3 regions of the Psychrobacter sp. TPE 89C genome follow, and region 2 is predicted to be linked to each of the others. Evidence: predicted binding sites of a transcription regulator. Region 2 holds the regulator's gene; each other region holds the start of a gene.
The links. The regulator PhoB, encoded in region 2, activates phosphate uptake and scavenging genes when phosphate is short. The targets are predictions, from matches to a motif close to TGTCATNAANCTGTCATAA.
Positions count from the first base shown of each region.

Region 1 (2,281 bases), on a different contig from region 2:
CAACAGCCGTATCAGAGAATGGAACGTAATCTAGTGCCATGGCATCATCGTCACCTTGGGTGTAGGCCCAATCAAAGAAGTTTAATACGCCAGCCACTTGCTGAGGATTTTCTGGTTGCTTGTGTACTAAAATAAAGGTCGCAGCAGCGATAGGCCATGCTTGCTCAGTCTCAGAGTTGGTAATAACTTTATAGAAGCCTTCTTGCTGTGACCAGTCGATATCACCAGCCGCTGCAAAAGTTTCTGCAGATGGTTGTACGAAGTTACCCGCAGCATTTTTTAGCGCTGTGTGTGACATTTTATTTTGCTTGGCATAAGCATACTCAACGTAACCGATAGAGTTTTTCATGCGGTTTACATAGCTTGATACACCTTCGTTACCTTTACCGCCTGCACCAGTAGCAGAAGTTGGCCATTTCACAGTCTTATCAACGCCGACGCTGTCTTTCCAGTCCGTTGACACTTTTGCTAAGTAATCAGTGAAGTTAAAGGTTGTACCTGAACCGTCTGAGCGGAATACGGTAGTAATAGCAGCATCAGGCAAGTTCAAATCTGGGTTCATTGCTTTGATAGCCGGATCATTCCAGTTGCTAATTTTGCCCAAATAGATGTCTGCTAACGTTGTACCGTCTAACTGTAATTGACCAGGCTCAACACCGTCGATATTTACGATAGGTACGACACCACCGATAACGGTTGGAAACTGAATCAAGCCTGCTTCGTCTAACTCTGCAGGCGTCATCGGTGCATCAGAAGCGCCGAAATCGACAGTTTTTGATTGAATTTGTTTGATACCACCAGAGGAGCCAATTGATTGATAATTGACTTGACCACCAGTCGCACCATTGTAGTCATAAGACCATTTGGCATAGATAGGCTGCGGGAATGAAGCACCTGCACCCGTGATATTCATTGCGATATTCTCAGCAGATTTAAAACCTGTATCAGCAGAAGGCGTGCCTTGAGTCTGAGTGGTTGTTTCAGCCGTGGTGGCAGCGCTACTGGTAGTATCAGCAGCTGGCTCTGCCGTATCTGTTGACTTATTACACGCCGTAAGCATTAATGTACAACTAACGGCAACTGCTAATAACGAATAACGCATATAAGACTCCTGAAGTTTAACAACGATACAAAAAAGCATTGTTTGTGACATGCGTGCTATCTTGCCAAGTTTTTATGACAGTTTAATGACAACCTTATGAATCTTTCATTTGCTGTAATAAATGTGCAATTCAAGGAATCTTAGAAGAGTAAAGATACGCCCGATTATTACAGCACATTTATTAAGTAGTAGTTAAAGAGCGCTTATCGAAGGGTGCTCATGTTCTGTGCTTATCACAGATTTGAAATCTGCTATGTAGATGGAACACCTATGGCCAAATACTATTAGCCCTCATAGCAGAATTTTGTTAGTATGAAGGGGATTCACAACACTGACAGACTCGGGGTGCGGTGTATTATTGGCTCGCTTTATTAAAGTAGATGTCCTAATACATTCGCTGAGAGATCACCCGCCGAACCTGATACGGTTAGTACCGACGCAGGGAAGTCTTAAGCACTTTATTATTTATGACAAGGGACGCGTAGAAATACCTTTTTATCATCACTGCTGTCTTAATATGCGTAATGCATGACCTGATAGCGACGATCGATACAAAGCTGCGTCTGATATTTGATGACCGATACCTGCGACGATGTTTTTAGTTGTAGGCTTGTACTCACAATATAAACTTGTCTAAATGATGGATGCTACCTCCGCAGATACTGGCGGTGTTGATTTTATTCAAAAACCAACACGCTAGGACAGCATATGACTATTTTAGAGACCTCCCCGAACACAAAAGCCGCTCAAACTCATATCCCAGCCAGTGCCTCACTCAATGCGAGTGGCAGCAAAGCGGATAAAAAAGCAGACGCGCTAAAAACCCCTGCCCACCGTGCCGCAAGTGATGCTCGCTTCGAAGAAGATGCCCGCGATTTGCACCGTATCTTGCCCGCCTCTCGTAAAGTTTATATCGAAGGTTCAAGACCCGATATTCAAGTGCCGATGCGCGAAATAACGCTTGACCCTACTCCTGTGCAAGGCGTTTCTGAGAATGAATGGGAGCAGAACCCACCCTTTTATGTTTATGACACATCAGGCGTTTATACCGATCCCAACGTCGATATTGATTTGACGAAAGGCTTGCCAAAGCTGCGTGAAGGTTGGGTAAATGAGCGCGGTGATACCGAACAATTAAGTGGATTGTCTAGCTCATACGGACTGGCACGCGCCCGCGAT
Region 1 covers NZ_JBVFXW010000009.1:7,733-10,013, forward strand. The annotation lists gene pstS (phosphate ABC transporter substrate-binding protein PstS) at 1-1,102, opposite strand, end outside; TPP riboswitch at 1,434-1,564, shown strand; gene thiC (phosphomethylpyrimidine synthase ThiC) at 1,811-2,281, shown strand, end outside.
Region 1: the regulator PhoB is predicted to act here: its motif matches at 1,175-1,193, upstream of pstS (phosphate ABC transporter substrate-binding protein PstS).

Region 2 (2,281 bases):
ATGTTATTGTATGAGCATAATCTGTAAGGAGTCAGTAAATGAAAGCACTTATACAACGAGTGAAGGGTGCGAGTGTTACCATCGATGAACAGTGTGTCGGTACCATCGAGCAAGGTGTGTTGGCATATATTGGCTTAGGCCACGATGATACGCTACAAAGCGCGCAGAGAATGGTCGATAAAATCCTGACTTATCGCATCTTTGAAAATGATGATGACCCTGCCAAATATGGTAAATTAGATAAAAACGTCCAGCAAGTAGCCGGTGGATTGCTATTGGTATCACAGTTCACTTTGATGGCAAAAACTGATAAAGGCCGTCGCCCTGACTTTGGTGGTGCAATGGCACCCGATATGGCACAAGCATTGTTCGCACAATTGGTCGCTTATGCCAAAACTCAACATACGAATGTGGCCACTGGTCAGTTTGGCGCTGATATGCAGGTATCGAGCATCAATGATGGGCCGCTGAATTTTTTATTAGAGGTAAAGTAAACAATCAGATTCAATATTACAGATAAGGCATTTCAAACAAATGTCATTAAGCTGTCATAATTAATCCGTTTAATAGATAAAATATAGCGAGCGCCTATCGCCTTGTTTATAAGTTGAGTTTCGTCATCTAACGCTGAGAATACCGTATGTATAGTGAGCAAATTTTGATTGTTGAAGATGAACCTGCGATTCGTGAGATGATCGTAATGACACTAGAAATGGCTGGGTTTGATAGCTTGCAGGCAGCTGATGTATCAGAGGCGCATCAGCAAGTCGTCGATCATAGGCCGGCGCTTATTTTGTTAGATTGGATGCTGCCCGGAGATAAAAGCGGTGTGGATTTTTGCCGAATGCTCAAAAGCGATGAGATGCTCTCTGAGATACCAGTCATTATGCTAACTGCCAAAGGGGAAGAAGATAGCAAAGTTCACGGCCTTGATGCGGGTGCTGATGACTATATGACCAAGCCTTTTTCGACACGCGAATTGATATCAAGAATCAAAGCAGTGTTACGCCGTAGTAGTGCACTCAGTAGTGATAAGCCTATCGAAATAGGCAGTCTGAGCCTAGATACAAAGAGCCAGCGCGTGACAGCCACAGGCAAAGTCATCGAGGTTGGCCCCACTGAGTATCGATTATTAGCGTTCTTTATGAGTCACCCAGAGCGTGCCTATACGCGGACACAACTGCTAGATCAGGTATGGGGTGGCAACGTCTATATTGAAGATAGAACCATTGATGTACATATCAAACGTTTGCGCACCTTACTACGCCCACATGACTGTGATAAGTTGATACAGACAGTTCGTGGTACAGGCTATCGGTTTTCTAGCTTTATTGAACCCAATTAATTGATAATAAAAGTGCCTTGGCAATCGTGACTCAATATAGCGAATAGTGGTAAGGACAATAGATGAGCAATACTATGCCAATAGAAAATAATCAACAGGGCACGTTAGAGCCAAACTCTCAGAAGCATGCAACGGATCAACTTAAAAAAATCAGCAGCGCCGTACAAGCATTAAGAGATGCGGTGATTTTAATCAATGATGATGATGGTTTGGAGTGGTGGAATCAAGCGGCAGAGGATTTGCTGCTATTGCAAGTAACGGATAAAGGCCAAAGCATTTTTGACTTCATCAGCGCCCCTGAATTCCGTCAATATTATCAGTCCACAACGATACCTAACGATGGTGTTCATATAGAATCATGGCGAGATGCTAAGCGCTATTTAAAGTGTGAAATTACACCGTTTGGTGATGAAAAGCTGCTCATTATTTATGACGTGACACGATTACATAATTTAGAAGAAATGCGCCGCGATTTTGTCGGGAATGTCTCGCATGAATTGCGGACGCCATTGACCGTAATGATGGGGTATTTAGAAAACTTCTCACATCAGCCAGATATGCCGCCACATTGGCGTCGTGGTTTTGAGTTGATGACTCAGCAAACAGCTCGCATGAATAGAATTGTAAATGACTTGCTCCTGTTATCTCGCATTGAAATCGAAGAGGCTTATGAGCTGACTTATATTGATATGACCAAGCTGTTGACTCATGTCTATGATGATGCGCAAGCCTATAACCAATCATATGGCCATACCATTCATTTGCAGATAGATACTTATGACGGGCTACAAGGTTCAGAGATGTACCTAAATAGTGCATTGTCTAACTTGGTGATCAATGCCATTAAATATACTCCAAAAGGTGGCGATATATCCATCAGCTGGACCAAGACGTCAGAAGGCTGCAAGTTCGCTGTTGAGGATAATGGCATTGGCA
Region 2 covers NZ_JBVFXW010000028.1:3,708-5,988, forward strand. The annotation lists gene dtd (D-aminoacyl-tRNA deacylase) at 39-494, shown strand; gene phoB (phosphate regulon transcriptional regulator PhoB) at 641-1,345, shown strand; gene phoR (phosphate regulon sensor histidine kinase PhoR) at 1,408-2,281, shown strand, end outside.

Region 3 (2,281 bases), on a different contig from region 2:
TCTCACCGTATACGACATCCTCAATTGGCGACTTAACGTCAGCTATTTTTGCGCTTGATATAGCCGGAGCTGATGGCACAGCTGATTCTAGCGACTCAGTATTGGTATGACTAAATTCAGTATTATTAGGTACTGGCGCAGCAGAATCTGAACCATGACCGTTCATAGTATTGGTGTTATAAGCTAATTGCTCACTGGCCAATAAATCATCAACGGTATTTGCATCATTCCAAGCAAAGCTCGGTTCTACTTTACGGATAGGTGTCATTACAGAGCTTGACGTCGGCGATGTATTAGCATGATTGGCTGTATTATCAATTGTACCGCTAGGTGTCGCTGTTGCCGTCTGTAGCTGTTGGCTATTTTCATTATTAGACATGGCACTTGAATTAGACATAGCCGCTTGCGTTGCTGCTGCCATCGATGCTTTTACGCTATCAGCAAGCCCTGACGTTGATAAAAAGTCTGACAAAACATTGCTGAAACGACCACTATTCTCTACTGCTTTTACACTATCTTCAGAGTGTAGCTCCAGCGGTAACTGCTGCTGTTCTGAGGTTTCTTTAGCTGTTTTATTCGTTGCTATACTTTCGTTATTTTGCTCTGAGGTAGTGCCTTCTTGAGCAGAGGCATCATCATGCGCCATGCCTTTGTGTTTGACCCCTGAACCAAGCCATGACAACGCTGTCACTTTCTGATAAATCGCAAGCCAATGAATATTAAAGGCAAAAGTCGCCGTGATAATAACGAAAACCGTTAAGAAGAGCACACTCCCCCACTGCGATAAAAGCTGAGCCAGTCGAGACTGTAGCTCCAACCCTATGATACCACCAGCAACCCCTTCGAGCCTTGTCGCTGTTGGATCCGTTACGTGCTGAACCAACGCAACCAATTGTGCAAATAAAGCACTGGCACTCAATAATAAAAACACATAAGCAATCAAACGCATCAACCAAAATGTTGGCTTATTGTCCCACCAGATAAGGATAGACTCATAAACCAAAAATGCTAGCAGCCACCATGCGCCAAAACCAAAAAAGCTATAGAGCAAGTCCGATAACCAAGCACCTGATGCGCCACCCACATTATTAATCGTGGTCATATCACTACTGATATGCGACCAGCTAGGGTCATTACCTGTATACGTCATCAAGATGACAAAGAGATAAACGGCCAGTATTAACCCAAGGAGGGTAAATATTCCCTTTTTTAAATACTCAATAAGCGGTGCTGATATCACGTAAGATCTGCCTTGTTATTAATACTAAATGGTCGTCAACGCATGACTAAGCTTAATCATGCTGACATAAAGTGCTGACATAGAGATACTGATATAGAAGTGCGAATATAAATATCTCTGGCAAAGCATTTAGAACGCATTGTCTGTCATAAAGATGAGTCATGACAGCCTTCTTTCTGCGCCCCAATACACTTGGCATAACTTCTTATAATAACAAATACATAGGTATAGTGGCGACAGTCTTCTAAAGAAAGAGTGCAAGAAAGTTAGCTAATATGCGATTTAGATAAAAAACCCTACTTTTAGCAATATAGCTCATAGAATAAGGCTAACAATCTTATATAGACCTTATAAAATAGTCGTCATTTATGGCAACAATACTTCAAGGTTTATATGCTTTAATTCTAATGATATCCATGTTGATTTTAGCAAACTTGCACTTTGTCCGCCGTGCCCTTATGTTATTATCACACAGCAATGAGAAAAACCATATTAGTCGTTATTTTGAAAAAATTTACTATATTAATCACTCCTATTTTTAACTTTTATATTTAGCAAGGAATTACCCATGGCAACTGAAAATACAGCGCCACGTCACGAAAAACTCATCATCCTAGGCTCAGGCCCTGCTGGTTATTCTGCTGCCGTTTATGCAGCACGCGCCAACCTAAAGCCTGTCATGGTCACTGGTATGGAAGTGGGCGGACAGCTAACCACCACCACCGAAGTCGATAACTGGCCAGGCGATGCTCATGACTTAACAGGCCCTGCATTGATGGAACGCATGAAAGCCCACGCAGAACGCTTCGGTACCGAACTGGTCTATGACCATGTCAACGAAGTAAACTTGAATGTACGTCCTTTTCAATTAACGGGTAATAACGGTAGCTACACTTGTGATGCCCTAATCATCTCAACAGGTGCATCTGCTCAGTATCTAGGGCTAGAGTCAGAGACCAAATTCAGAGGCCTTGGCGTTTCAGCTTGTGCTACTTGTGACGGTTTCTTCTATAAGAACCAAAAAGTCGCTGTCATCGGTGG
Region 3 covers NZ_JBVFXW010000016.1:55,818-58,098, forward strand. The annotation lists gene ACZW67_RS06895 (DNA translocase FtsK) at 1-1,240, opposite strand, end outside; gene trxB (thioredoxin-disulfide reductase) at 1,809-2,281, shown strand, end outside.
Region 3: the regulator PhoB is predicted to act here: its motif matches at 1,292-1,310, upstream of ACZW67_RS06895 (DNA translocase FtsK).